3 regions of the Virgibacillus dokdonensis genome follow, and region 3 is predicted to be linked to each of the others. Evidence: predicted binding sites of a transcription regulator. Region 3 holds the regulator's gene; each other region holds the start of a gene.
What was found. The regulator CtsR, encoded in region 3, represses protease genes until heat stress. The targets are predictions, from matches to a motif close to ATGGTCAATAAAGGTCAAACA.
Positions count from the first base shown of each region.

Region 1: clpP (ATP-dependent Clp endopeptidase proteolytic subunit ClpP) is a predicted target of CtsR. The motif match lies at 2,081-2,101, and genes of this name have one in related genera.
Region 2: B2C77_RS15525 (endo-alpha-N-acetylgalactosaminidase family protein) is a predicted target of CtsR. The motif match lies at 888-908, and genes of this name have one in related genera.

Region 1 is NZ_LT745763.1:2,773,720-2,777,010, reverse strand. It holds gene whiA (DNA-binding protein WhiA) at 1-933, shown strand, start outside; gene B2C77_RS14660 (HPr family phosphocarrier protein) at 1,143-1,397, shown strand; gene clpP (ATP-dependent Clp endopeptidase proteolytic subunit ClpP) at 1,432-2,019, opposite strand; tRNA gene B2C77_RS14650 (tRNA-Arg) at 2,242-2,314, shown strand; gene B2C77_RS14645 (RidA family protein) at 2,770-3,168, shown strand.
Region 2 is NZ_LT745763.1:2,977,345-2,980,635, reverse strand. It holds gene galE (UDP-glucose 4-epimerase GalE) at 1-542, shown strand, start outside; gene B2C77_RS15525 (endo-alpha-N-acetylgalactosaminidase family protein) at 1,141-3,291, shown strand, end outside.
Region 3 is NZ_LT745763.1:4,189,254-4,192,544, forward strand. It holds gene clpC (ATP-dependent protease ATP-binding subunit ClpC) at 1-6, opposite strand, end outside; gene mcsB (protein-arginine kinase McsB) at 25-1,089, opposite strand; gene mcsA (protein-arginine kinase activator protein McsA) at 1,086-1,634, opposite strand; gene B2C77_RS21200 (CtsR family transcriptional regulator) at 1,649-2,116, opposite strand; gene B2C77_RS21205 (MgtC/SapB family protein) at 2,747-3,291, opposite strand, start outside.

The DNA.
Region 1 (3,291 bases), 1.4 Mb from region 3:
TCCGAAATAAAAAAAGAATTAACAGCAATCGAAGTAGATGATTGCTGTAAATATGCGGAATTAGCTGCATTAGTTCGAATGAATGGGGCAATTTCAATATCAAAGCAAAAATATACTTTGGATATACAGACGGAAAATGCTGCTATAGCGAGAAGGATTTATTCTTTAATTAAAGCAACTTATGATACAAGAGTGGAATTATTAGTAAGAAAGAAAATGAAATTGAAAAAAAATAATGTATATATTGTTCGTTTGAATGAAGGTGTAAGACCAATTTTAGTAGATCTCCATATTTTGCAAGAACCAATGACGTTTAATCGGGTTATTTCTGATCATCTTATTCATAAGTCTTGTTGTAAGAGAGCTTATTTGCGTGGAGCATTTCTTGCTGGTGGGTCAGTGAACAATCCAGAGACGTCTTCTTACCATCTGGAAATTTTTAATATTTATGAGGAACATAATAATTCATTTTGTGATTTGCTTAACCAATTTGAATTACATGCTCGTAAATTAGAACGAAAAAACGGGTATATAGTTTATATAAAAGAAGCAGAAAAAATTTCAGAATTCTTAAGTATAATTGGTGCTTATAATGCTCTATTTAAATTTGAAGATGTGCGTATTGTTCGAGATATGCGCAATTCGGTTAACCGTATTGTTAACTGTGAAACAGCAAACTTAAATAAAACAATTGGAGCAGCTTTTCGCCAAATTGAAAACATACAGTTCATTGATCGTACAGTTGGTTTGGAGCAGTTACCAGAAAAGCTCAAGGAAATTGCTGTTCTCCGTGTAAAACACCAAGAAGTTTCCTTGAAAGAATTAGGTGAATTAGTAGAAAGTGGTAAGATATCTAAATCAGGTGTAAATCATCGTTTGAAGAAAATCGATGACTTCGCCGAAAAAATTAGAAATGGCGAGTTTGTACCTTAACCTTTGCTTACAAAATGTACCATGATATAATGGTTGTAAATTATAAATATTTTGCATAGATAAGATAACATGGAGAGGGGTTCCTCTCTTCCATGTTGTAGTAATAGTTTGCATAAAGTAAAAGCAATATGGGAAGGCTTTTAGGTTGATGCTAGCGATATCAGAGGAGAATGATAACGCTTACTGTAGAGGGAGAGAGGATGATCTAATTGGTTGAACGGATAATTAAAGTAAATCTTTCTACTGGTCTACAAGCTAGACCAGCAGCAGAATTTGTTCAAGAAGCAAATCGTTTTCATGCTCATGTTTTTATTGAAAAAAATGGGAAAAAAGTGAACGCAAAAAGCATTATGGGATTAATGAGCATAGCTATAGTTGCTGGAGAAGAGATTACACTTATTGCTGACGGAACAGATGAAGAACAGGCTATTGAAAGGTTAACAAAGTTTGTTTCTGAAACATAGAAAGCCACCCAAAAAGGGTGGCTTTCTATGTTCTTTAATCAGGTTTACGCTCTAGTACCTTATCAATTAAACCATATTCTACAGACTTTTCAGCTGTCATAAAGTTATCGCGATCTGTGTCACGTTCAATGACTTCAATTGGCTGTCCTGTTCGTTCAGAAAGGATTTGATTAATTTTTTCACGCATTTGAATGATTCGACGTGCATGAATTTCTATGTCTGTTGCTTGCCCTTGTGTTCCACCTAGTGGTTGATGAATCATTACCTCACTATTAGGTAATGCGTAACGTTTGCCTTTGGCACCCGCAGTTAATAGGAATGCCCCCATAGATGCTGCCATTCCTGTACAGATTGTAGAAACATCTGGCTTAATGAGTTGCATCGTATCGTAAATTGCCATGCCGGCAGTGATTGATCCACCTGGTGAGTTGATGTATAGTGAAATATCTTTTTCAGGATCCTCTGCGTCTAGAAATAATAATTGGGCTACAATGGAATTTGCAACGTTATCGTCAATCGCACTTCCTAACATAATGATTCGATCTTTAAGTAAGCGTGAGTAGATGTCATAGGCGCGTTCACCGCGGTTAGTTTGTTCAATTACTGTTGGTATTAAATTCATAACAATTATCCTCCTCTATCTATTCGTATATCTTTGATATCGATATATTTATCATAACTAATAGGTCAAATAAGGTCAAACAATAAACATTGAAGTTTGACAAATATACATCCATTTATTCCCGTTTTCTATGAAAATAAACATACAAAAGAAAAAAGGGGTTGTCTATTATTAGAATACAGGTTATAATATCCTATGTGTCTTCATTCAAAATAAAAATATGCGCCCGTAGCTCAGGGGATAGAGCAACGGTTTCCGGTACCGTGAGTCGGGGGTTCAAATCCCTCCGGGCGCGTAAAAAAGATTTTATATCCGAGAAAACCATCGGAAGTTTTTATGGTACCTCATACTGTGATTTTTTATAATTTATTAGATGACTAAAACGTCTCTTTGTATTACTGTCTATGTAAGTAATAAAAGAGGCGTTTTTATTTTTTCTATAAAGGAATAGTTGTGCAGTAAAAGTGCAGCATGCCAAAAAATGAATGGAATTAAAAAATCTAATGAGGTTAATTCTTAATGCTATAATTGTGGATTTAAAAAGAATGTGGTATATTGAATAAAGAATTTACTTTGTCATCTTTAAGGAAGGAGTATCTAGCTCATGAAGAAAAAAATACTTGCTTATTTATCAATGGGATATGGATACTCTACTGCTGTTTTTTTCTAAAAGTTATATAAATTGGTGAAGTGTGCCCAAAATAGCTTTTGAAGAATAATAGTAGAATAATTTGATGGCGAGGTAATAAAATGAACGGAAAAATTACTAGAAAAAACCCTGTAACAATGCCCACTCCAGTGGGTAACTATACGCATATTACAAGAATACCTAAAGAAGCAGATCTTTTTGTAACCTCAGGGCAAATTGGAGTGGACATGAAGGGAGATATCCCGATTGATTTTAACGCTCAAGTTAAAAACACCTTTATTAATATGAAACATGTTCCCGAATCGGAAGCATTAGATGAGAATAACATCATTAAAGTAAATATTTGGGCTACAGAAAAAATCGATTGGGACTATCTATATTCTGAGTGGGATGGCCTATTTGGTGAAAATTACCCTGCAATGACGATTGGCTATATCTCTGAATTAGGCTTACCAGAAATAAAGATTGAAATCGAACTATGGGCGGCTAAGCCTGAATAAAAGTATTTCTTTGCATTTTGGAATTTGTTTTGTATGCACCCTCCATTATTACTCATTTCGTAGCAATGGAGGGTGTGTTTTATATTTGCTGGAAAGTTTCATGTTGAAGTTGGAGTAATACGC
Region 2 (3,291 bases), 1.2 Mb from region 3:
AAATGATGAAATGGACTGAACAAGCACATGGAATAACATATGTATCGTTAAGGTATTTTAATGTTGCTGGAGCAAGAGAAACAGGCGAGATAGGGGAAGACCATCATCCAGAGACACATTTAATACCAATTGTGCTACAAACAGCGTTGGGACAACGAGACCATATAACCATTTTTGGAGATGATTATGCTACGGAAGATGGTACATGTATTCGTGATTATATTCACGTACAAGATTTAATTGATGCACATTTACTTGCATTAGATTACTTACAGCGCGGAGGAAAAAGCGATATATTCAATTTAGGAAGTAGCCAAGGGTTCTCGGTGAAAGAAATTATTGATACAGCTAGACAAGTAACTGGTAAGAAAATACCTGCCAAAATTGGGAAACGGCGTGCAGGCGATCCTAGTACACTAATTGCAAGTTCACATAAAGCGAAAGAGATATTAGGATGGAATCCAAAGCGCACCCTAATAACAAAAATTATAGAGGATGCCTGGAATTGGCACGTGGGAAATCCTGATGGATATCGTAAATAAATATAGGAATGTACTCTGAATGCGTAGTGTACTTGTCTTTGTTGGACAAGTACATTTTTTTGTAAGATAAGAAAATATAAAAAATAGATGCTTTGGGGCAAGGAAATAACAGAATAAGCCACGTCCGACTTAAGCGTCCAGCAACTAGGCGACTTCACTCCATTGCCCTAAGATAAGTCATCATCGGTTCGTACTAAATAGGAAGGCCGACTAAAGACGAGCTTGCCGGAGGGCACCTGCATACTCCTGTTGCAGGAACATGATTCCTAAAACTTTAGTTGATTCGTTCCACTATAGAAAAATTAAAGTATCACCCACGTTTTTCTAACTGTTCAATGACGCGTCATGGACAACGAATATAAAACGTAAAAACTGGTAAGTCTTTTGTTCTATATGAGCCATTTTGCTAGTTCTTTTATCTTATTTCACTGCAGAGAAAACAATATCTCTAAAAAATCTAACAACATTCTTATTGTGAAAGCGCTTCATTAAGGATAGGCTTAACTTAGTACTAGTACTAAAACATAGACATTTGGAGGAGGTTGCTATTTTGAGTAAAAGCTTGCAAAAAAGACTAGCCATTTTTCTTACTGTACTGATGCTCGTATCGACAGGAATAATAACAAGTATGTCTCCATCTCGTGTTGCGGCTGAAGAGTCTGATGCTAACTTAGATGTAAAGGATTCAAAAGTACAAGTGGAGAAGCAATCAAAAGCTGAAAAAAAATCAGAATCTGTCCATATTACTGATTCCAAACTGGAAGATGGCGATTTTGAAGTTTTACAAGGAGATGGGACGCTAAAGTATAACAACGATGGTTCCGTTACGTACGGTGTAACATCTCATGGAAAGAACAAAATTGTCTATCGTAACATGCCTAAAATAAAGAATGGAGTTTTTGAGGCGGATATTACAGCAGATTCGGATTTAAAGCGTTTTGGCTTTATTTACCGAGTTCAAGACAATTCTGCTTATACGTATGTTGGAACCGGAGATAGTAATAATCAGTATTTTGGGGAAATCTTTGGTCCGACAAATAAGTGGACTTCCATGACAAATAGTGTGGCGTTAGAGGCAAATAAAACTTATAAGCTTCGGGTTAAATTTATGGATGACACTGCAAGCCTATATATTAATGGTGACAAGATAGGTGCTTGGACACAAGCAGAAGGTGTTGATTCACCAGGGTTGCTCGGTTTGGAAAAGAGCCGAGGTGAAGCAAATATAAACATTTCGAATGTGAAAATAAAAGAATATGTACCACCAACACCACCAAGTAAAGATCCTATATTAGAAACGTTAAGCTCTGATTATATGGATGTAACCGTTGATCAAGTCTATCCTCGAGTAGTGGAATATGATGTAGACGGGAAAATGATGTATGGACAAGAAACGCCGGTATATGGATTAAAGGTGAATAACATGCTTTACTATCCAGAAGTGGCATTTGAAAAGGTAAATGATCAGGAAGCGATCTATTCATTACATGTAAAAGATGAATATGAAAATATAGACGTGCATGTGAAGCTTTCATTAAAAGTAGATGGCAACCAAGTCGTTTACCAAATACAGAAAGTAGATTCGAAAACAGATGTTCAAATAGAAACAATAGAATTTGTTGATTTAAATTTTATTTCGGTGCATGATGCGCAAAAAGGTGCCGAAGCCAAGCTTACTAATTTGAGCAGTGATGTTAAGAAGCCGGGAGATACTACTGTAAAAGTGGATGCTACGCTGAAGGATATCGGCGCAAAAAAAGGCTATTATACGGCATTTTTATCCACCAATGAACTTAGCGCAGGCGTATGGTCAAGCTCAGAAGTAAACGGTTATCGAAATCTTGTAGCAAGCCGTTATGAAAATGAAAACGGTAATAAAGTAATGGGAATTGGTTCAAATGCTTTATATTATCACCGTGATTTTATGAATCAGCCTGCTTCTAATACCCCTACCGTTAAAGTTGTTATTGCAGAAGATATAAATGACGATGGGCAAGTTGATTGGCAGGATGCAGCCATTGAATACCGAGATTTACTGCCAAAAGTAGAAGGTGCTGAGACGGTAAACAATACAGTAGGAACACGAATTGCTATGAACTTTGGCTCTCATGCGCAACAGCCCTTTTTGAAAACGCTTGATAATGTGAAAAAGGTTGCTTTAGCAACGGATGGACTAGGACAAGCAGTTCTCTTAAAAGGATACGCCAATGAAGGACATGATAGTGGACATCCAGATTATGGCGATGTTGGGGAACGTATTGGTGGTATAAAAGATATAAACGCATTAATTAGAGAAGGAAACAAATATAACGCAGAATTTGGTGTGCATATTAATGCTCAGGAAGCTTATCCGGAAGCAAAATCATTTAGTGAAGAATTAATAAATGGACCAGAAGCAAAAGGATGGGGTTGGTTAGATCAGTCTTACACCATCGATAAGTTAAAAGATTTATATACTGGTTCGCGTGCGAAACGCTTGGATGAACTGAAGGCAAATGTACCAAATTTAGATTTTATTTATTTAGATGTATGGTATCAAGATCAATGGGAATCTAATCGTGTAGCAGAGCAATTTGCTGATCGAGGCTGGAGAATGACAACGGAATTTGGCACAGCTATTGCTAATTATTCCACATGGCAGCATTGGGCTACTGATAAAAATTATGGTGGACCAACTGATAAAGGGATTAATTCGGAAGTGCTTCGTTTTATTAGCAATCACCAAAGAGACTCATGGGTGCTGAATTGG
Region 3 (3,291 bases):
CATCATATATTCGTTTCCTCCTATCTATTCCTCTAATTGCAACCGCTGACGAATAAGAGAAGCTCGCAATTGGTCACGTTCACTTGCTGCTAATGTTTTTTTGGCATAGTGCTGTAAAAATCCTGGTTGAGTCAAAATCATTAGTTCATTTAAAATATTTCTTGATACATTTTTCAATAAACCTACATCAATACCTAACCTTACATTGGATAAGCATGTTGCAGCCTCTTTTGATTCTAAAATTCTTGCATATGCCAATACACCATAAGAACGAAAAATTCGATCTTCCAACTTCTCTTTCGATTGCTCCATTATCCGATGTCTCGCATAACGTTCCTGTTCAATTAATTGCTTCACAACACTTTGCAAATCAGCAACGATATCCTCTTCTGATTTTCCAAGCGTAATCTGATTAGATATTTGAAAAATGTTTCCTTGCGCTTCACTACCTTCGCCATAAATACCTCGTACAACGAGACCTAACTGGTTAATTGCTGGTATCATGCGATTGATTTGTTTTGTTAAAACTAACGCGGGCAAATGCATCATAACAGAAGCACGCATTCCAGTTCCTACATTCGTCGGACAACTTGTCAAGTAACCTCGTTTTTCATCAAAAGCATAATTGATTTTTTCTTCTAGCCAATCATCAAATTCGAATGCTTGTTGCAGGGCCTCTGCTATTTGAAAACCTGGGAAATAAAGTTGCAAGCGAATATGGTCTTCTTCATTGATCATAAGAGATACTTGCTCATTTTCAGAAATAAGCACAGATGCAGCTTCAGATTGCTTTGCTAACAACGGACTAATCAAATGTTTTTCGACTAATACACGTTTTTCAATAGCGGATAGATCACGAATGGATACAAATGCTAAATCTTTATACACTCCATAAGTTTGTCCTTCATACTTTTCTTGAAAAAAACTCCTTATTTCCTCTAACTCTTTTGGATCAGCAGCTATTGGATAAGGTATATTAGCAAAATTTCGAGCAAGGCGAATACGGCTACTTAAAACAATATCGCTATCTGGACCATCTTTCCGCATCCACGGGCTAATCGCTTCATTCATAAATTGCTGCAATGTCATGATTGATCACCTGCCTCTGCCTGACCGTCATCTTGATTTAAAGCTTTAATTTGATCTCTTACTTTTGCTGCTTCTTCAAATTCTTCATTCTCAATTAACTTTTTCAAATGCAGTTTTAAATCTTCTAGCTGTTTTTTCTTATGCAAATCTCCACCTTGTCGTTTAGGGATTTTCCCATTATGCTTTACATTCCCCGCATGGACTCTTCGAAATATCGAGTCTAAACGATCGTTAAAAGTTTCATAACAAACAGCACAGCCAAATTTTCCTACTTGCTTAAATTGAGAAAAAGTCATTTCGCATTTTGGACATTGTAAGTCCTTTGTCTGATGATAACTTTCCGTGTGTGGATTTGACAAGCTGGAGGTGTCAAAATTAAATAACCCAGAAAGTAAATGATGTAGCGAATATCCATCTTCTGAATAGTTCATATACCCTTTATCCTTCGCACAAACATTACAAACATGAACCTCCATTTTTTGCCCTTGAATCACTTGTGTGAAATGAAGGGTTGCAGGACGTTTGTGACATTCTTGGCATTGCATGTTCACACTCCCCTTTATTTATTTAAATACTTAAGCGTTGTAAGCATGGATGTTAATACGCGTGCACGAATTTCATCTCGTAAAGGCAATTGGAATGGAAGCGTCGTTCTTTCAATAGCGCTTAACATAATCTTAGCCTCGCGTTCCGTAATTAACTCTTCTTCAAGTAACCTTTCTAATATACCGACTGCTTTTTGCTGAGATACAGATGGATTAATCATTTCAATAATTTCATCAATCAACTTGGACTCTTCTTGGTGAATAACCCGCATAATTCGAATAAAACCACCGCCACCACGCTTACTTTCCACAATATAACCTTTTTCAGCAGTAAAGCGTGTATTAATTACATAATTAATTTGTGAGGGGACACATTGAAATTGGTCAGCTATCTCACTTCGTTTAATTTCAATTACATTCTTCCCTTTTGATTGAAGGATTTGCTTCAAATAACTTTCAATTATATCTGATATATTACCCATATGCCCACCCCCTTTTGTATAGAGTAACGGTTTTGACTTTGACTATCTTTGACTATACTTTTATTATACGGGAATTTAAAGAAGATGCAAATACAATACTATGTTTATTGTAGACAAAAATAACTCATAAAAAACACATAATAAAAAAACCTTCTATGAATGGGAATTTCACGACAAAAGTCTTTTTATTACGACAAACCGTATTACCATAGAAAACTTGACTTATCGTCAAGTCTTATGGCGGAAACCGTATTTTTGCTTATAATATATTAAAAAATCCGACACATTCCTATAGTGTAAAAAAGATTTTGCCAAACATTTTAGAATTTTGAAAGGTACGCCTTTTTTATATAAAAGAAACGGACGTAATTCATTCGAACGAGTATCGCCCATTTTTATACCTCGTTATTAGGAATTCCCCTGTTTGTTTTTCTCTATCTAACCTTTCTTAAACAACAGTTTGACCTGTTCCTAACCTTCCGCCGATATTTCAACAACTTGGCTTATCGTCAAAATTTTAAGAATAAAATTCACACTTTGCTACAACGTAAAAAAAGATGAGTATTCCACTATCTGGAGTTCCCATCTTATACGAACACTTTTAAATACATCCTTATAACTATATGCTTTTTATTTTAATTCAGTAACATTTCTAACATGGTTAATACGAGAAATTTCATCAAATAAAGTTAGACGTTCTGCATTCGTTATTCCTTCTGTATTAATAAAAATATTACGGTAATTATTATCTGATTTTGATATTTCTACTTTTTTAATAGAAACGTAATGGTTGTCAAACACTGCAACCACCTCATTTACGGGCAAGTCTGGGAGTGTAACGATTTGAATAACGTGGGAAACTTTTCCTTTTTTAAATAGGCGTTCAAAATTATTAAGGAATATAAGGCTGAGTAATATTATTGCAGTTGTTACTACTGCTGCCCCATACATACCAACACCTACTACCAGACCTAACCCTGCAACTGTCCAAATAGATGCAGCTGTCGTTAAACCTCTTATCGTGCCACCATATACAATGATGGTACCAGCACCTAAAAACCCAATTCCACTTATCACATACGAAGGTATTCTTGCAGGGTCAAAACGGATATTCTCGTAATGCTCTAGAAAAAATTCAAATCCAAATAAAGAAAGTAGCATCATTAGACAAGAGC